2 regions of the Pseudomonas xantholysinigenes genome follow, and region 1 is predicted to be linked to the other one. Evidence: predicted binding sites of a transcription regulator. Region 1 holds the regulator's gene; the other holds the start of a gene.
What was found. Region 1 encodes sigma-54, which starts transcription at its own class of promoters, with help from an activator protein. Its sites were predicted from a motif close to ANTGGCATNNANNTTGCTNT; they were not measured.
Positions count from the first base shown of each region.

Region 1 (10,122 bases):
ATAGCCTGGCCATGGGTATCGCGCTGCAGGATGTGCCGGAGGGGCTGGTGATCGCACTGGTGTTGGCCGGGGCGGGGATGCCGCGGTTCAAGGCGTTTCTGATCGACGCCGCGTCGGGGCTGGTCGAGCCGTTGGCCGCGGTGATCTGCGCCTGGTTGGTCAACATCGCCGAACTGCTGTTGCCGTTGGGTTTGGCCTGCGCGGCGGGAGCGATGCTGCTGGTGGTGACCCAGGAGATCATCCCCGAGTCACGCAGCAATGGGCATCACCGCCTGGCGAGCCTGGGGCTGTGTGTCGGGTTCTGCTTGATGATGGTGATGGATACGGCGATGTCCTGAGGCCACACGGCCCCTGTAGCCCCGGCAATCGCGCAGTTGTGCTGAAGTCCCGGGGCCGCTACGCAGCCCTTTCGCGACACAAGGCCGCTCCTACACGAAGCGCGCAGTTGCTTGCGGCGTTCACTCGCCTTCGTCGAAGAAGTTCTCGATCAACGCGACCAGTGCATCCATGGCTTCAGCGTCCTGCTCGCCCTCGGTGTGCAGGTGCACCGGCGTGCCCTTGCCGGCGGCGAGCATCATCACCGCCATGATGCTCTTGCCATCCACCAGCTTGTCCGGTGCGCGGCCCACCCGTACCTGGCAGGGGAAGCGTCCGGCCACGCCGACGAACTTGGCGGCTGCCCGGGCGTGCAGGCCCAGCTTGTTGATGATGGTGATTTCGCGGGCGGGCATCGTGGGGCGGATATCCTGTGGGCTAGAGGTCGCGGTGACGGACCTGGACGTTTTTCAGGGATTGCTGGAGCAACTGGCCAAGCCGCTCGGTGATGTAAACCGAACGGTGATGGCCGCCGGTGCAACCGATGGCGATGGTGACATAGGCGCGATTGCTGGCGGCGAAGCGCGGCAGCCACTTGAGCAGGTAGCTGGAGATATCCTGGAACATCTCCTCGACGTCCGGCTGGGCTGCCAGGTAGTCGATCACCGGCTGTTCGAGGCCGGAATGCTCGCGAAGTTCCGGCTTCCAGTACGGGTTGGGCAGGCAGCGCACGTCGAACACCAGGTCGGCGTCCACCGGCATGCCGCGCTTGAAACCGAACGACTCGACCAGGAAAGCGGTACCTGGCTCGGGTTGGTTGAGCAGGCGCAGCTTGATCGAATCGCGCAGCTGGTAGAGGTTCAGGCTGGTGGTGTCGATCTTGAGGTCGGCCAGGTCGGCGATCGGCCCCAACAGTTCGCTTTCGACGCGGATGGCTTCGGCCAGCGAGCGGCTGTCGTTGGTCAGCGGATGGCGCCGGCGGGTTTCCGAGAAGCGCTTGAGCAGGGTTTCTTCGTCGGCGTCCAGGTACAGCACATCACACTGGATGTGTCGTGCGCGCGCCTCTTGCAGCAGTTCCGGAAAACGCGACAGGTGGCTGGGCAGGTTGCGTGCGTCGATGGACACGGCGACCTTGGGCTGCAGCAGCTCGGTATTGATCAGGGCGTTTTCCGCCAACTGCGGCAACAGGCCCGCGGGCAGGTTGTCGATGCAGTAGTAGCCGTTGTCTTCCAGCACGTCGAGGGCGGTGCTCTTGCCGGAGCCGGAGCGGCCGCTGACGATGATCAGGCGCATGTTCAGTGCTCGTTCTGTACGTCCAGGACAACCTGGTACAGGGTCTCGCTGCTGTCGGCGGCACGCAGGCGATCGCGAACCTCCTTGCGATCGAGCATGCTGGCGATCTGGCGCAGCAGTTCCAGGTGCGCATCGGTGGCGGCTTCCGGGACCAGCAGGACGAACAGCAGGTCGACCGGGGCGCCGTCGATGGCATCGTAATCGATGGGGGCATCCAGGTGCAGCAGGGCGCTGACTGGCGCCACGCAACCTTCGAGCCGGCAGTGGGGAATGGCGATGCCATTGCCAAAACCGGTGGATCCCAGTTTCTCGCGAGCGATGAGCTTGTCGAAGACGTCCTGCATCTCCAGCTCGGGGACTTGCTCGGCGATCAGGTTGGCGACCTTTTCCAGGGCGCGCTTTTTACTGCCGCCCGGCACGTTCACGAGGGAACGGCCGGGGGTCAGGATGGTTTCAAGTCGGATCATGGATGAGGGGTATCAGCGGGCGGCCGCACCTTGCAGCAGGCTTTGCTGTTTTTCCTTGTGTTTTTTCAGTTGGCGGTCGAGCTTGTCAGCCAGGGCGTCGATCGCGGCATACATGTCTTGGTGTTCGGCATTGGCGACCACTTCGCCACCGGGAATCTGGAGTGTGGCTTCAATCTTCTGCTGCAGCTTCTCGACTTTCATGATCACCGTCGCGTTGGTGATCTTGTCGAAATGACCCTCCACGCGGGCGAGCTTCTCGAGCACGTAATCGCGCAGTGGCTGGGTGACTTCTACATGCTGTCCACTGATGTTGACTTGCATACAGCTTCTCCTTTGTTGCCCGTGCATAAAGAGGCAGGTCTTGCACCTGCCACTGAAACGCGGTGGCACATCCCGGGGCTACATCAGTCGCTTGCGCTCGCTCGAGGGGGCGATCCCCAACGACTCGCGGTACTTGGCGACGGTGCGACGGGCTACCTGGATGCCTTGTGCCTCCAGTAAACCAGCGATCTTGCTGTCACTCAATGGCTTTTTCTGATTTTCCGCCGCCACCAGTTTCTTGATGATCGCGCGAATCGCCGTGGACGAGCATTCGCCGCCTTCGGCGGTGCTCACATGGCTCGAGAAAAAGTATTTCAGTTCGTAGATGCCACGCGGGGTGTGCATGTATTTCTGCGTGGTCACCCGGGAAATGGTCGACTCGTGCATGCCTACCGCCTCGGCGATGTCGTGCAGCACCAGTGGCTTCATGGCCTCGTCGCCGTGGTCGAGGAAGCCGCGCTGGTGCTCGACGATCTGCGTCGCCACCTTCATCAGCGTTTCGTTGCGGCTCTGCAGGCTCTTGATGAACCAGCGCGCCTCCTGCAGCTGGTTGCGCATGAAGGTGTTGTCGGCGCTGGTGTCGGCGCGGCGCACGAAGCCGGCATACTGCGGGTTGACGCGCAGGCGCGGCACGGCCTCCTGGTTGAGCTCGACCAGCCAGCGTTCGCTGTCCTTGCGCACGATCACGTCGGGCACCACATACTCGGGCTCGCTGGACTCGATCTGTGAGCCGGGGCGCGGGTTCAGGGTCTGTACGAGCTCGATGACCTGGCGCAGCTCGTCTTCCTTGAGCTTCATGCGCCGCATCAGCTGGCTGTAGTCGCGGCTGCCGAGCAGGTCGATGAAGTCGGTGACCAGGCGCTGGGCCTCGCTCATCCACGGCGTCGAGGCCGGCAGTTGACGCAATTGCAGCAGCAGGCACTCACCCAAGGAGCGGGCGCCGATACCGGCGGGCTCGAACTGCTGGATGCGGTGCAGCACCGCCTCGACCTCGTCCAGCTCGATGTCGAGCTCTGGGTCGAAGCCTGCGCAGATCTCCTCGAGGGTGTCTTCCAGGTAGCCCTGTTCGTTGATGCTGTCGATCAGGGTGACCGCGATCAGGCGGTCGGTGTCGGACATCGGCGCCAGGTTGAGTTGCCAGAGCAGGTGGCTTTGCAGGCTCTCGCCCACCGAGGTGCGGGTGGTGAAGTCCCACTCGTCGTCATCGTTGCTGGGCAGGCTGCTGGCGCTGGTCTGGTAGATGTCTTCCCAGGCGGTGTCGACCGGCAGTTCGTTGGGAATGCGTTCGGCCCATTCGCCGTCTTCCTGGCTCTCGGCGTTGGCGCTCGGCTCCTGGAAGCTGTTGTCCTGGACTTCGGCGACCGGTTTGCTCTCGGCGTTGTCCGCCATCGGGTCGCTGTTGTCGAAATCGTCGCCGTCTTCCTGACGTTCGAGCATCGGATTGGATTCCAGCGCTTCCTGGATTTCCTGCTGGAGGTCCAGGGTGGAGAGCTGGAGCAGACGGATGGCCTGTTGCAACTGCGGGGTCATCGTCAGTTGCTGGCCCATTTTTAGGACGAGCGATGGTTTCATGGCAGGGGCTTAATACCTTGTTTGCCGGCGCGCATGCGCCATCCACTACACGTAGGGCGCGTGGGCGCCGAATTTAAGCAAGTTATATGCCTGAAATTGCAGCGTTTGCCTAGAGCACTGTAACAACTTAAGCCTCGATCAGGCTTGTGCGCCAGTGCTCCGGGCAGACCGGGGTCAGAGTCGGAACTCGTGCCCCAGGTACACTTCCTTGACCAGCTGGTTGGCCAGGATGGTCTCGGCATCGCCTTCGGCGATCAGTTGGCCATCGTTGACGATGTAGGCGGTCTCGCAGATGTCCAGGGTCTCGCGAACGTTGTGGTCGGTGATCAGTACACCGATGCCCTTGTTCTTGAGGTGGTGGATGATCTGCTTGATGTCGCCGACGGAGATCGGGTCGACACCGGCGAAGGGTTCGTCCAGCAGGATGAACTTGGGCGCGGTGGCCAGGGCACGGGCAATTTCGACCCGGCGGCGTTCACCACCGGACAGGCTCATGCCCAGGTTGTCGCGAATGTGGCTGATGTGGAATTCCTGCAGCAGGCTTTCCAGTTCCTTGCGCCGGCCCTCGCGGTCGAGGTCCTTGCGGGTCTCGAGGATCGCCATGATGTTGTCGGCCACCGACAGCTTGCGGAAGATCGAGGCTTCCTGCGGCAGATAGCCGATGCCGGCCTGTGCGCGGCCGTGCATGGGCTGGTGGCTGACGTCGAGGTTGTCGATCAGGACGCGGCCCTGATCGGCCTGGACCAGGCCGACGATCATGTAGAAGCAGGTGGTCTTGCCGGCGCCGTTGGGGCCGAGCAGGCCGACGATCTGGCCGCTGTCGATGGACAGGCTGACGTCGCGCACGACTTGCCGGCCTTTGTAGCTCTTGGCCAGGTGCTGGGCTTTGAGGGTTGCCATTTACTCGGCCTTTTTCTTCGGTTGAATGACCATGTCGATACGCTGACGCGGTGCAGTCACGTTGCCGCCACGACCGGCGGTCGCCACCTGGGACTTGGTGTTGTAGACGATCTTCTCGCCTTCGGTGGTGTTGCCTTCGTTCTCGACCTTGGCGCGGTCGGTCAGGATTACCGTGTCCTTCTGCGCCTGGTACTGGATGGTCACGGCCCAGCCTTTCATCTTGTCCGGCTTGGCGGCGCTCTGCTGCTGCTCGAAGTAGGCCAGGTTGCCCACCGAGGTGACCACGTCGATGTCGCCGTTGGCGGCACGGGTCATGGTCACGGTGTTGCCTTTGATCATCATCGAGCCTTGGGTGATGATCACGTCGCCGGTGTAGGTGGCAACGCCCTGTTTGTCGTCCAGGTGGGCGTTGTCCGCCTGGATGCGGATCGGCTGGTCACGGTCGTTCGGCAGGGCGAAGGCGCTCGCGCTTCCCAGTGCTACGCCCAGGCTGAGCAGAAGGGGGATGGTTTTAACGAGCCTCATACTGTCCTCTTACGTTAGAGAGCAGGTCCATCCTGCCTTCTTTCAAATACGCTTTCATTCCTTTGCCCGTAGTTGTGCCACCGGCGCCGTCGATTCTAACGGCTTGCTCGGTCTGCGCATATTGCTTCTGCGGGAACACGGTCATGCGTGTGCTGGTGATGATGGTTTCGCGTTGCTTCTCGTCGGTGCGCGCCACGCGCACATCGTCGATCAGTTCCACCTCGCTGCCGTCCGGGTTGACCTCGGCGCGCTTGCTCTGCACGTGCCACGGGTACTCGGTGCCACGGTACATGTGCAGGTCGGGCGTGGTCACCAGGGTGACCTCGCTGGCCTTCAGGTGCTCGACCTTGGCGGCGGTCATTTCGTACTGCAGCTTGCCATCGGGCAGGAACTGCAGGCTGTGGGCGTTGATGGCGTAGTAGTCGATGGCGCTTTCGTCGACCTGTGCCGTGGGCTGGTCGAGGAAGCTCTCGGGGCTGATGTTCCAGTAGCCGACCGCTGCCAGTACGGCGGCGATCACGCCAAGCAGCGCAAAATTGCGAACCTTCTTGCTGAACATGGGGGGCCTTACAGGTAGTTGGCGTTGGCAGCGTCCAGGGTGTCCTGGGCCTGCATGATCAGTTCGCAGAATTCGCGGGCGGCGCCTTCGCCGCCGCGTGCCTGCGTCACACCGTGGGCGTGCTGGCGCACGAACGGCGCGGCATTGTGCACGGCCATGCCCAGGCCCACGCGGCGGATGACCGGCAGGTCGGGCAGGTCGTCGCCCAGGTAGGCGACCTGTTCATAGCTTAGATTGAGTTCGGCGAGCAGGCCGTCGAGCACCACCAGTTTATCCTCGCGGCCCTGGAACAGGTGCGGGATGCCGAGGTTCTTGGCCCGGCGCTCGACCACTGGGGTCTTGCGCCCGCTGATGATCGCGGTGGTCACGCCCGAGGCCATGAGCATCTTGATGCCCTGGCCGTCGAGGGTGTTGAAGGTCTTGAACTCGCTGCCATCCTCGAGGAAATACAGGCGCCCGTCGGTGAGCACGCCATCGACGTCGAACACCGCCAGTTTGATGGCCTTGCCGCGTTGCATCAGGTCCTGGTTCATTTACATCACTCCGGCGCGCAGCAGGTCGTGCATGTTCAGGGCGCCGGTCGGGCGGTCGTCCTGATCGACGACCACCAGCGCGCTGATCTTGTGGTCTTCCATGATCTTCAGTGCCTCGGCGGCGAGCATCTCGGCGCGGGCGGTCTTGCCGTGCACGGTCATGACCTCGTCGATGAGCGTCTTGTGCACGTCGATGTTGCGATCCAGGCTGCGGCGCAGGTCGCCATCGGTGAACACGCCGGCCAGCTTGTCGTCGTTGCCCAGGACCACGGTCATGCCCAGGCCTTTGCGAGACATTTCCAGCAGCGCGTCCTTGAGCAGGGTGCCGGTCCTGACCACTGGCAATTCGTCGCCGGCGTGCATGACGTTTTCGACCTTCAGCAACAGGCGACGGCCCAGCGCGCCACCGGGGTGGGAGAACGCGAAGTCCTCGGCGGTGAAACCGCGAGCCTCGAGCAGGGCGATGGCCAGGGCATCGCCCAGTGCCAGCGCCGCGGTGGTCGAGGAGGTTGGCGCCAGGTTGAGCGGGCAGGCTTCCTGGGCGACGCTGGCGTCGAGGTTGACCTCGGCGGCCTGGGCCAGGGGCGAGTCCGGATTGCCGGTCAGGCTGATCATCTGGATGCCCAGGCGCTTGATCAGCGGCAGCAGGGTGACGATCTCGGCGGTGCTGCCGGAATTGGACAGGGCCAGAATGACATCGTCACGGGTGATCATGCCCATGTCGCCATGGCTGGCCTCGGCCGGATGCACGAAGAACGCCGGGGTGCCGGTGCTGGCCAGGGTGGCGGCAATCTTGTTGCCGATGTGCCCCGACTTGCCCATGCCCACCACCACGACCCGGCCCTTGCTGGCCAGGATCAGCTCGCAAGCTTTGACGAAATCGCCGTCGATGCGGGCCAGCAGGGCCTCCACGGCCTCGACTTCGAGGCGCAGGGTGCGCTGGGCGGATTGGATCAGCTCGCTGGATTGGGTCATGTCGGAACGCAATGCCTGATGAAAAGGCGGCGATTATAGCCGCAATGTGTGAAACGCTCATCCATCGAATGTCATATGTCTGTCGTGCCAGCCTGTCTATGCCCTGAACGAGTCGGGTGATGGCCTTGGGGCGGGCCTATCAGCGGTGCTATAGTTCGCCGCTATTCGGCCTGCCACAGGCGCGTGTGCCTTCCTGACGAAGGCCGGCGTCAACTAGGCGAGGCTGCACTAGCAAGGAGTCTAGATGAGTGTGGATAGCGCCTGTGCGGTCGAGTTGAAGGGCGTCACCTTCAAGCGCGGTTCGCGCAGCATTTTCAGCAACGTGGACATTCGTATTCCCCGCGGCAAGGTCACCGGCATCATGGGGCCTTCGGGGTGTGGCAAAACCACCCTGCTGCGCCTGATGGGCGCGCAGTTGCGCCCGTCCAGCGGTGAAGTCTGGGTCAACGGCCAGAACCTGCCGGCGCTTTCGCGCAGCGACCTGTTCGATGCGCGCAAGCAGATGGGCGTCCTGTTCCAGAGTGGTGCATTGTTCACCGACCTCGATGTCTTCGAGAACGTCGCCTTCCCCTTGCGCGTGCATACGCAGCTGTCGGACGAGATGATCCGCGACATCGTGCTCATGAAGCTGCAGGCCGTGGGCCTGCGTGGCGCCATCGACCTGATGCCCGACGAGCTGTCCGGTGGCATGAAGCGCCGCGTGGCATTGGCCCGGGCGATTGCGCTGGATCCGCAGATCCTCATGTATGACGAGCCGTTCGTCGGCCAGGACCCGATCGCCATGGGCGTGCTGGTGCGCCTGATCCGCCTGCTCAACGATGCCCTGGGCATCACCAGCATCGTGGTTTCCCACGACCTGGCGGAAACCGCCAGCATCGCCGACTACATCTATGTGGTGGGTGATGGCCAGGTGCTGGGGCAGGGCACGCCGGCCGAGCTGATGGGCTCGGACAACCCGCGCATCCGCCAGTTCATGAAGGGCGACCCGGACGGTCCGGTACCTTTCCATTTCCCTGCGCCTGACTACCGCGCCGATCTGCTGGGGACGCGTTGATGCGCAGAAAATCCTTACTCGAACGTATCCGCCTGTTTGGCCGCTCGGCCATCGATGTGCTGGCCGTGCTGGGGCGCTCCTGCCTGTTCCTCGGGCACGCGCTGATTGGTCGCGGCGGCATCGGCGGCAGCTTCCAGTTGCTGGTCAAGCAGCTGTATTCGGTCGGCGTGCTGTCGCTGGCGATCATCGTCGTGTCCGGTGTGTTCATCGGCATGGTGCTGGCCCTGCAGGGCTACAGCATTCTCACCAAGTACGGCTCGGAGCAGGCCGTGGGGCAAATGGTCGCCCTGACCCTGCTGCGCGAACTGGGCCCGGTGGTTACCGCCTTGCTGTTCGCCGGGCGCGCGGGTTCCGCGCTGACCGCCGAGATCGGCAACATGAAATCCACCGAGCAGCTGTCCAGCCTCGAGATGATCGGCGTCGACCCGCTCAAGTACATCGTCGCCCCGCGCCTGTGGGCCGGCTTCATCTCGCTGCCGCTGCTGGCGCTGATCTTCAGTGTGGTCGGCATCTGGGGTGGTTCGTGGGTCGCCGTGGACTGGCTGGGTGTCTATGAGGGCTCGTTCTGGGCCAACATGCAGAACAGTGTTTCTTTCAGCGACGACGTGATCAACGGCTTGATCAAGAGCCTGGTGTTCGCCTTCGTCGTGACCTGGATCGCCGTATTCCAGGGGTATGACTGTGAGCCCACCTCAGAGGGGATCAGCCGTGCCACCACCAAGACCGTGGTCTATGCCTCGTTGGCAGTCCTGGGTCTGGACTTTATTCTGACCGCCTTGATGTTTGGAGATTTCTGATGCAAAACCGCACCCTGGAAATCGGTGTCGGCCTGTTCCTCCTGGCCGGGATCCTGGCGCTGCTGCTGCTGGCCCTGCGTGTCAGCGGGCTGTCGGCCAGCCCGAGCAGCGACACGTACAAAGTTTACGCCTACTTCGACAATATCGCCGGTTTGACGGTCAGAGCTAAAGTGACCATGGCCGGTGTGACCATCGGCAAGGTCACGGCCATCGATCTGGACCGTGATTCGTACACTGGTCGGGTAACGCTGCAACTGGACAAGAGCGTCGACAACCTGCCGACCGACTCCACGGCCTCGATCCTGACCGCTGGCCTGCTGGGCGAGAAGTACATCGGCATCAGCGTGGGCGGTGAAGACGCGGTGCTCAAGGATGGCAGCACCATCCACGACACCCAGTCGGCGCTGGTGCTGGAAGATCTGATTGGCAAGTTCCTGCTCAATACAGTGGGCAAGGAACCGAAAGAAGCGCAACCGGCTAACTAAGGAGTTTCCATGATTTCGATCCTGCGACGTGGCTTGCTGGTCTTGCTGGCGGCCTTCCCCCTGCTGGCCCTGGCGGCGCCAGGGCAATCCGCCCGCGACGTGATCCAGGGCACCACCACCCAGTTGCTCAGCGACCTGAAGGCCAACAAGGCGCAGTACAAGGCCAACCCCGAGGCGTTCTACAACGCCCTGAACGACAACCTCGGGCCGGTGGTCGATGCCGATGGCATTTCCAAGAGCATCATGACCGTCAAGTACTCGCGCAAGGCGACGCCTGAGCAGATGCAGCGCTTCCAGGAAAACTTCAAGCGCAGCCTGATGCAGTT
Region 1 is NZ_CP077095.1:4,473,752-4,483,873, reverse strand. Features, by position in the region: gene HU772_RS20070 (ZIP family metal transporter) at 1-338, shown strand, start outside; gene HU772_RS20065 (HPr family phosphocarrier protein) at 459-731, opposite strand; gene rapZ (RNase adapter RapZ) at 754-1,608, opposite strand; gene ptsN (PTS IIA-like nitrogen regulatory protein PtsN) at 1,611-2,075, opposite strand; gene hpf (ribosome hibernation-promoting factor, HPF/YfiA family) at 2,088-2,396, opposite strand; gene HU772_RS20045 (RNA polymerase factor sigma-54) at 2,475-3,968, opposite strand; gene lptB (LPS export ABC transporter ATP-binding protein) at 4,143-4,868, opposite strand; gene lptA (lipopolysaccharide transport periplasmic protein LptA) at 4,869-5,393, opposite strand; gene lptC (LPS export ABC transporter periplasmic protein LptC) at 5,380-5,952, opposite strand; gene HU772_RS20025 (KdsC family phosphatase) at 5,961-6,485, opposite strand; gene HU772_RS20020 (KpsF/GutQ family sugar-phosphate isomerase) at 6,486-7,460, opposite strand; gene HU772_RS20015 (ATP-binding cassette domain-containing protein) at 7,705-8,514, shown strand; gene mlaE (lipid asymmetry maintenance ABC transporter permease subunit MlaE) at 8,514-9,311, shown strand; gene mlaD (outer membrane lipid asymmetry maintenance protein MlaD) at 9,311-9,796, shown strand; gene HU772_RS20000 (MlaC/ttg2D family ABC transporter substrate-binding protein) at 9,806-10,122, shown strand, end outside.

Region 2 (10,122 bases), 700 kb from region 1:
GGGTCTGGGTGTCGGCGGGCATGTCGCCGATTTCGTCGAGGAACAGCGTGCCGCCGTCGGCCTGCTCGAAACGGCCGCGGCGCAGGTTGGCGGCGCCGGTGAAGGCGCCTTTTTCATGGCCGAACAGTTCGGATTCCATCAGGTCCTTGGGGATCGCCGCCATGTTCAGGGCGATGAATGGCGATGCCGCCCGTGGACTGTGGCGGTGCAAGGCATGGGCCACCAGTTCCTTGCCAGTGCCGGACTCACCATTGATCAGCACGGTGATGTTGGAGTGGCTGAGCCGGCCGATTGCACGGAACACCTCCTGCATCGCCGGCGCCTCGCCGATGATCTCGGGCGTGCGGGCCAGCGCCTGGGGCACTTCGAGGGCCTGCTGTTCCTGGGCATGCTGGTTGGCGCGCTTGACCAGCGACACCGCCTCGTCGACGTCGAACGGCTTGGGCAGGTATTCGAAGGCGCCGCCCTGGTACGAAGCCACGGCGCTGTCCAGGTCGGAGTGGGCGGTCATGATGATCACCGGCAACCCTGGGTGCTGCTCGCGAATCTGTGCCAGCAGGTCGAGGCCGCTGGCCCCGGGCATGCGGATGTCGGAGATGATCACGTCCGGCTGCTGGCGGGCCAGGCGGCCCATCACGCCGTCGGCGCTGTCGAAGCTCTGGGTGGTCATGCCTTCCTGTTGCAGGGCCTTTTCCAGGACCCAGCGGATGGAGCGATCATCATCGACGATCCAGACGGTTTCACTGCGGCTCATGGGGCGATGGCTCCTTGTTCCAGGGGCAGGTAGATGGAGAACGCGGTGTGGCCGGGGTGGCTCTCGCACTCGATCAGGCCCTGGTGCTGGCTGATGATGTTCTGGGTGATGGCCAGGCCCAGCCCGGTACCGTCCGGACGGCCGCTGACCATGGGATAGAAGAGGGTGTCTTGCAGTTCCGCGGGAATGCCGGGGCCGTTGTCGACGATCTCGACCCGGGCCACCAGGCGGTGACGCACGTGGCCGATGGTGAACTGACGCACCGCGCGGCTGCGCAGGGTGATGCGGCCCAGGCGCAATTCGTTCTGGCCTCCAATGGCCTGCATGGCGTTGCGCACGATATTGAGCACTGCCTGGATCATCTGTTCGCGATCCACCAGGACGTCCGGCAGGCTCGGATCATAGTCGCGCACTAGGGTGATGCCGCCCTGGCTTTCGGCTTCGACCAGGCTGCACACGCGTTCCAGCACTTCGTGGATGTTGGTCATGGCCAGCGACGGCAGCTTGTTCGAACCGAGCATGCGATCGACCAGGTTCCGCAGGCGGTCGGCTTCCTCGATGATCACATTGGTGTAGTCGCGCAGGCCGTCTTCGGGCAGCTCGCGGGCCAGCAACTGCGCCGCGCCACGGATGCCGCCGAGGGGATTCTTGATCTCGTGGGCCAGGCCGCGCACCAGCATCTTGGTGGTTTCCTGCTTGCTCAGCTGGGCTTCTTCCTTGGTGATGCGCAGCAGGCGGTCGCGGGGATGCACCTCCAGCAACAGCAAGGTCTGCCCCTGGTGCAGGATTGGTGTCACGGCGTAGTCGACGGTGATGCTCTGGCCGGTCAGCGAGGTCAGCTGGGCTTCACGCTTGGTGAACGGGTGCGCCTGTTCCACCGCCTGGCGTAACGAGTTGAGCGCCTCGGTCGACTCGGTGAACAGCTCGCTGATGAACTGTCCGTGACTGCGCTGTCCGCTGACGGCCAGGAGCATTTCCGCGGCCGGGTTCATGTATTCCAGGCGCAGCTCGGCATTGAGCAGCAGCGTGGCGGTGGTCAGGTTGTCCAGGAGCAGACGGTGCTGTGCATCGCTGATGGTCATAAGGTGTCGTTGACCTCTTTTGGCACATTGGCTGGCGCGGGTGATGCGCTTGGTAGCGTGAAAATGCAAGAAACAAACCAAGGCTCTGAAAAGAAGCGAGAAATCCGGATAAACACCTGTTTTTGCGCACATTCGGAACACAAAGTTCAGGTTAAACGTTTCATCTTGGCTATATTGGGGTGCATGAGGGGGCACGTCCGAAAATAATGCACCAATATAGAGCATAGCCCGGAGAGGAAGGTTTTGATTTTGGGGGGTGGCCAATGGCTTCTTCGCGGGTGAGCGCGATTTGCCCGCAGTGGATTCGACCCGGAAACGAAAACGGCCTCCCGAGGGAGGCCGTCCTGATGTCATCGACGCGGGGCGCCGATCCTATCAGCAGCTGTAGTACAGCTCGTATTCCAGCGGGTGCACGAAGGTGCGGACCTTGATTTCTTCTTCGCTCTTCAGCTCGATGAAGGCATCGATGAAGTCGTCGGAGAACACGCCACCCTTGGTCAGGAACGCACGGCCTTTATCCAGCTCTTCCAGGGCCTCCTTCAGGCTGCCGCAAACCTGTGGGATGTCCTTGGCCTCTTCAGGCGGCAGGTCGTACAGGTTCTTGTCGGCGGCATCGCCTGGGTGGATCTTGTTCTGGATACCGTCCAGGCCGGCCATCAGCAGGGCCGCGAAGGCCAGGTACGGGTTGGCCGATGGGTCCGGGAAGCGTGCTTCGATACGGCGGGCTTTCGGGCTGCCGACGTAAGGAATACGGATCGAGGCGGAACGGTTGCGCGCCGAGTAGGCCAGCATCACCGGGGCTTCGAAACCTGGGACCAGACGCTTGTAGGAGTTGGTCGAAGGGTTGGTGAAGCCGTTCAGGGCCTTGCCGTGCTTGATGATGCCGCCGATGAAGTACAGGGCGGTGTCGGACAGGCCGGCATAGCCTTCACCGGAGAAGGTGTTCTTGCCATCTTTCCAGATCGACATGTGCACGTGCATGCCCGAGCCGTTGTCGCCGTACAGAGGCTTGGGCATGAAGGTGGCGGTACGGCCGTAAGCGTCGGCAACGTTGTGCACGACGTACTTCAGGGCCTGTACTTCGTCAGCTTTCTTGACCAGGGTGTTGAACTTGACGCCGATCTCGTTCTGGCCGGCAGTCGCCACTTCGTGGTGGTGAACTTCGACGGTCTGGCCCATTTCTTCCAGGGCGTTGCACATGGCGGTGCGGATTTCGTGGTCGTGGTCGAACGGCGGAACCGGGAAATAGCCGCCTTTCACGCCCGGACGGTGGCCTTTGTTGCCGCCTTCGACGTCGGCGCCGGTCATCCACGAGCCTTGCTCGGAGAAGATCTTGAACATCGAACCGGAGATGTCCGACTGGAATTTCACTTCGTCGAAGATGAAGAACTCCGGCTCGGGGCCGGCGAACACGGTGTCACCGATGCCGGTGCTCTTCAGGTACTCTTCGGCGCGCTTGGCGATGCCGCGCGGGTCGCGATCGTAGCCCTGCATGCTCGACGGGTCGACGATATCGCAGGTGATGATCAGGGTCGGCTCTTCGGTGAATGGGTCCAGCACAGCGGTGTCGTCGACCGGCATCAGGATCATGTCGGAGGCTTCGATGCCTTTCCAGCCGGCGATGGAGGAACCGTCGAACATCTTGCCGACTTCGAAGAAGTCTTCGTCCAGGCCATCGCGCGCCGGCATGGTCACGTGATGCTGAATGCCCTTGGTGTCCGTGAAACGCAGATCAATCCACTTGACGTCATGATCTTTGATGAGTTGAACCGACTTCGACATGTTGTCCTCCGGATGGTCTAGGGCGCAGTTGGCCGCTGCCCTGGAAAAAGGGTGTCGCTGGGCGCGGATAGTCGGCCAAGCGTACCTGCCTCACAAGGGAGCAAATTGCATGCCAGTGCTCGAAAATGGCGAGCAGGGGATAAAAAGAGGCGTTGGCGGGCATTTGCGTGGTTGCAGAGGGGGTGAGGCGCACCCATAAAAGGCATTTTTTGAGCTGCGCGCACTATTTTGGTGCGAATGTGCGGTCTCATGCTTCTTTCGAGGGCCCTTCGCGGGTAAACCCGCTCCCACAGGATCTTCACTGGCTTCAATGATTGTGCGATCCCTGTGTGTGGGTTTACCCGCGAAAGGGCCGCTACAGGTGCTGCACAAGCCCCCTGCTGAATTCATCACAAAGCTTCTGATCAAAAGTTGGTCAAAACCTGAGCAATTTCCGCTATAATTCGCGCCCCTCATTTTCGGCAGGCCCTGCGCGCGCTGTTAAACCAATGAAACTTATCGTCAAAGTCTTCCCAGAGATCACCATCAAGAGCCGGCCGGTACGCAAGCGCTTCATCCGCCAGCTCGCCAAGAACATCCGCAACGTGCTCAAGGACCTGGATCCCGAGCTCGCGGTTGATGGTGTCTGGGACAACCTCGAGGTGGTCACCCGCATCGAGGACGAGAAGATCCAGCGCGAAATGATCGAGCGCCTGTCCTGCACACCGGGCATCACCCACTTCCTGCAGGTCGAGGAATACCCGCTGGGCGACTTCGACGACATCGTCGCCAAGTGCAAGCACCACTTCGGCCACCTGCTGGCCGGCAAGCATTTCGCCGTGCGCTGCAAGCGCGGCGGCCACCACGACTTCACCTCGATGGACGTCGACCGCTACGTCGGCAGCCAATTGCGCCAGCAATGCGGCGCCGCCGGCATCGAGCTGAAGCAGCCCGAGGTGCTGGTGCGCATCGAGATTCGCGACCAGCGCCTGTACGTGATCCACAACCAGCACAACGGCATCGGCGGCTACCCGCTGGGCGCCCTGGAGCAGACCCTGGTGCTGATGTCCGGTGGCTTCGATTCCACCGTGGCGGCCTACCAGATGATGCGCCGCGGCCTGATGACCCACTTCTGCTTCTTCAACCTCGGTGGCCGAGCCCACGAACTGGGCGTGATGGAAGTGGCCCACTTCCTGTGGAAGAAGTACGGCAGCAGCCAGCGCGTGCTGTTCATCAGCGTGCCGTTCGAGGAAGTGGTCGGCGAAATCCTCAACAAGGTCGACAACAGCTACATGGGCGTCACGCTCAAGCGCATGATGCTGCGCGCGGCCGCCCGCATGGCCGACCGCCTGCAGATCGACGCCCTGGTCACCGGCGAGGCGATCTCCCAGGTGTCCAGCCAGACGTTGCCGAACCTGTCGATCATCGACTCGGCCACCGACAAGTTGGTGCTGCGCCCGCTGCTGGCCAGCCACAAGCAGGACATCATCGACCAGGCTACCGAGATCGGCACCGCCGATTTCGCCAAGCACATGCCCGAGTACTGCGGCGTGATCTCGGTGAACCCGACCACCCATGCCAAGCGTCACCGCATGGAGCACGAAGAGAAGCAGTTCGAGATGGAAGTGCTGGAGCGTGCCCTGGAGCGCGCCAAGTTCATTTCCATCGACCACGTGATCGATGAGCTGGGCAAGGACATCGAAGTCGAGGAAGTGGCCGAGGCGCTGCCCGGCCAGATCGTCATCGACATTCGTCACCCTGATGCCCAGGAAGACGAACCCCTGGCGCTGGAAGGTATCGAAGTCCAGGCCATGCCGTTCTACGCGATCAACAGCAAGTTCAAGCACCTGGACCCCACGCGCCAGTACTTGCTGTATTGCGACAAAGGTGTGATGAGCCGTTTGCACGCACACCACCTGCTCAGTGAGGGACATGCCAATGTGCGTGTTTATCGTCCGACATAAGACACCAGGGCTGTATGGCGGCAGCATCCGCCATCGCCCTCCCGACCATCGGGCCCGCTGAGCCTCAAACCGTACATATTCGCCGCCTACACTGGCGGCAACCGAATCCTCTGCTCGAGATACAGTTGTGATCGAAAATCTGCGTAACATCGCCATCATCGCCCACGTTGACCATGGTAAAACCACCCTGGTCGACAAACTCCTGCGCCAGTCCGGCACCCTGGAGCGTAACGAGCTCAACGACGAGCGCGTCATGGACTCCAACGACCAGGAAAAAGAGCGCGGCATTACCATTCTGGCGAAGAACACCGCCATCAACTGGAACGGCTACCACATCAACATCGTCGACACCCCCGGCCACGCCGACTTCGGTGGCGAGGTTGAGCGTGTGATGTCGATGGTCGACTCCGTGCTGCTGCTGGTCGACGCCCAGGACGGCCCGATGCCGCAAACCCGCTTCGTGACCAAGAAGGCCTTCGAAGCCGGTCTGAAGCCGATCGTCGTTATCAACAAGGTCGACCGTCCGGGCGCGCGTCCTGACTGGGTTCTGGACCAGATCTTCGACCTGTTCGACAACCTCGGCGCCACCGACGAACAGCTGGACTTCAAAGTCGTCTACGCCTCGGCCCTGAACGGCATCGCGGGCCTGGACCACACCGAAATGGGTGAGGACATGACCGCGCTGTACCAGTCGATCATCGACAACGTACCAGCACCTTCCGTTGACCGTGACGGCCCGTTCCAGATGCAGATCTCGGCACTGGACTACAACAGCTTCCTCGGCGTTATCGGCGTTGGTCGTATCGCCCGTGGCCGCGTCAAGCCGAACACCCCGGTTGTCGCCATCGACACCGAAGGCAAGAAGCGCAACGGCCGTATCCTCAAGCTGATGGGCCACCACGGCCTGCACCGCGTCGACGTCGAAGAAGCCCAGGCTGGCGACATCGTCTGCATCAGCGGTTTCGACGAGCTGTTCATCTCCGACACCCTGTGCGCTCCGGATACCGTCGAGGCGATGAAGCCGCTGACCGTTGACGAGCCAACCGTTTCGATGACCTTCCAGGTCAACGACTCGCCGTTCTGCGGTAAAGAAGGCAAGTTCGTCACCAGCCGTAACATCAAGGACCGCCTGGACAAAGAACTGCTGTACAACGTAGCCCTGCGCGTCCAGGAAACCGATTCCCCTGACAAGTTCAAGGTATCGGGCCGTGGTGAGCTGCACCTGTCCGTTCTGATCGAAACCATGCGCCGTGAAGGCTTCGAGATGGCCGTGGGCCGTCCGGAAGTGATCATCCGCGAAGTCGACGGCGTCAAGCAGGAGCCGTTCGAGAACGTCACCATCGACATCCCTGAAGAATCCCAGGGCAAGGTCATGGAAGAGATGGGTCTGCGTAAAGGCGACCTGACCAACATGGTTCCGGATGGCAAGGGCCGTGTTCGTCTGGAATACAACATTCCAGCCCGTGGTCTGATCGGTTTCCGTAACCAGTTCCTGACCCTGACCAACGGTGCAGGCATCCTGACCTCGATCTTCGATCGCTACGACACCATGAAGTCCGGCCAGATGTCCGGCCGCCTGAACGGCGTACTGGTTTCGGTCGAGACCGGCAAGGCGCTGACCTACTCGCTGGAAACCCTGCAGGCTCGCGGCAAGCTGTTCGTCGAGCACGGCCAGGAGATCTACAACGGTCAGATCATCGGCCTGAACAGCCGTGACAACGACCTGGGCGTGAACCCGACCAAAGGCAAGAAGCTCGACAACATGCGTGCTTCGGGCAAGGACGAAGTCATTGCCCTGGTTCCGCCGGTTCGCCACACCCTCGAGCAGGCCCTGGAATTCATCCAGGACGACGAGCTGTGCGAAGTCACGCCGAAGTCGATCCGTCTGCGCAAGAAGATCCTCGACGAAGGCGAGCGTACCCGCGCTGCCAAGAAAGCCAAGAACTGAGTCGTTAGTTCAGGCTGAATGAAAACGCCCCCGGTCGAAAGGCCGGGGGCGTTTTTGTTTGCCTTGAGAATTTGGGGCCGCTTTGCGGCCCTTTCGCGACACAAGGCCGCTCCTACAGGAGCTCGCGCCTCCCTGTAGGCTGCAAAGCAGCCCCAGGATTTCAAAAGCAAAGCAGGATCAGCGGGTAGCCACCTTGGGCTTGTAGGCACAATACCCCGGCCGCGGCCCGACCTTGGGGTGGTTGCGGCAGGTATCCGGGCGCTTGTCGTAGATGGTGCACAGCCGGCTCTTGCGGTCCAGGTACATGCAGTCATCGTTGCTCATCCGGGTCAGGGTGAAGATCCCCGACTTCTGGTTGAAGCGCTCGATGATGCCTTCCTTCTGCAAGCGTTTGGCGACGTTCTTCGGCGGCTCGTCCTTCTCGAACTCGTCTACCACGCCAATGCGGATCAGATCCTTGATCTTCACCTCCACCGGCAGGGTGCAGCAGGTCGAGTGGCAGCCACCGCACATGTGGCTGGCATAGCGCTGCCAAGTCTCCAGGCGGTCGACTTCGGCGGCGGCGATCAGGGTCGTTTTCATGGTTATGGGGGCGTATCACGGTCTTGGGGCGCGCGATCATACCGGAGTTGTTCAATTTGTGAACAACCTTTTGCCCGATTCCCGCGCCGTGCATGAAAACCGCGAACCGTCGCTGTCGCTGTGTGTCAGAGCGTCTAGGCTGAACAATCTTCCCGCGCTTTCGCCCACTTGCCCGAGGATGTCCCATGTCCCAGCAACCCAAAGCCCGTGACGCCAAGGCCCATGAAGACGAGGTGGCGGCTTTTCGCGCCGCGGTACTGGCCAAGCTGACCTACGCGGTCGGCAAGGACCCGGAGCACGCCTTCGATCACGATTGGTTCGAGGCCATCGCCCTGGCGGCCCGCGACCACATGGTCGACCACTGGATGGACCACACCCGCCGGGCCTACCGGCGCAGCCAGAAGCGGGTCTATTACCTCTCCCTCGAGTTCCTCATCGGCCGGCTGCTGTACGACAGCCTGAGCAACCTCGGCTACCTGGAGATCGCCCGCGAAGCCCTGCAGGGGCTGGACGTGGATCTGGAGCGTATCCGCCTGCTGGAGCCCGACGCGGCATTGGGCAACGGCGGCCTTGGACGCCTGGCGGCGTGTTTCATGGAGAGCATGTCGACCCTGGGCATCGCCGCCCACGGCTATGGCATCCGCTATGAGCATGGCCTGTTCCGCCAGGCCGTGGTCGATGGCTGGCAGCAGGAGCAGACCGAGAACTGGCTGGATTTCGGCAACCCCTGGGAGTTCGAGCGCGCCGAGGTAATCTATCCGATCAGCTTTGGCGGCAGCGTCGAAACGGTGCACGACAGCCATGGCGCCCCGCGCCAGGTGTGGTGGCCGGGGGAAACGGTGCGCGCGGTGGCCTACGACACGCCGGTGGTCGGCTGGCGCGGCGCCAGTGTCAACACCCTGCGCTTGTGGCGGGCGCGGGCCCTGGAGGAGCTGCACCTGGAGCGTTTCAATGCCGGCGATCACCTTGGCGCCGTGGCCGAGGTGGCGCGGGCCGAGAGTATCTCGCGGGTACTGTACCCAGCCGACAGCACCGAAGCCGGCCAGGAGTTGCGCCTGCGCCAGGAGTATTTCTTTGTTTCCGCCTCGTTGCAGGACCTGCTGCGCCGTCACCTGAACATGCACAAGGACCTGCTCAACCTGCCGGACGCCGCGGCGATCCAGCTCAACGACACCCACCCGTCGATTGCCGTGGCCGAGCTGATGCGGCTGCTGGTCGACCAGCATGAGGTGCCGTGGGACAAGGCCTGGGAGCTTACCGTCGGCACCCTGGCCTACACCAACCACACCCTGCTGCCCGAGGCCCTGGAAACCTGGCCGGTGGCGCTGATGGAGCGCATGTTGCCGCGGCACATGCAGATTATCTACCTGATCAATGCCTACCATATCGACGCCTTGCGGGCGAAAGGCCTGCACGACTTCGACGTGCTGCGCGCGGTGTCGCTGATCGAAGAAGACAATGGCCGGCGGGTGCGCATGGGCAATCTGGCGTTTCTCGGTTCGCACAGCGTCAACGGCGTGTCGGCGCTGCACAGCAAGCTGATGAAGAGCACGGTGTTCGCCGAGCTGCACAAGCTCTACCCGCAACGGATCAACAACAAGACCAACGGCATCACCTTCCGCCGCTGGTTGTACCAGGCCAACCCGCAGCTCACGGCGATGCTGATCGAGGCGTTGGGCCCGGAGGTGCTGGACGACCCGGAAGGCAAGCTCAAGGGGCTGGCGCCTTTCGCCGACAAGGTCACCTTCCGCAAACAGTTCGCCGCCCAGCGCCTGCACAGCAAGCGCGCCCTGGCCAGCATCATCCAGGACCGGCTGGGGGTGACGGTCAATCCAGAAGCGCTGTTCGACGTCCAGGTCAAGCGCATCCACGAGTACAAGCGCCAGTTGCTCAACCTGCTGCACACGGTGGCGTTGTACCAGGCCATGCGCAACGACCCGGGCACCGACTGGGTGCCGCGGGTGAAGATCTTCGCCGGCAAGGCTGCCGCCAGCTACCACCAGGCCAAGCTGATCATCAAGCTGGCCAACG
Region 2 is NZ_CP077095.1:5,176,769-5,186,890, reverse strand. Features, by position in the region: gene ntrC (nitrogen regulation protein NR(I)) at 1-754, opposite strand, end outside; gene glnL (nitrogen regulation protein NR(II)) at 751-1,836, opposite strand; gene glnA (type I glutamate--ammonia ligase) at 2,212-3,618, opposite strand; gene thiI (tRNA uracil 4-sulfurtransferase ThiI) at 4,107-5,561, shown strand; gene typA (translational GTPase TypA) at 5,689-7,509, shown strand; gene HU772_RS23065 (YkgJ family cysteine cluster protein) at 7,687-8,091, opposite strand; gene HU772_RS23060 (glycogen/starch/alpha-glucan phosphorylase) at 8,277-10,122, shown strand, end outside.
Region 2: glnA (type I glutamate--ammonia ligase) is a predicted target of sigma-54. The motif match lies at 3,716-3,735, and genes of this name have one in related genera.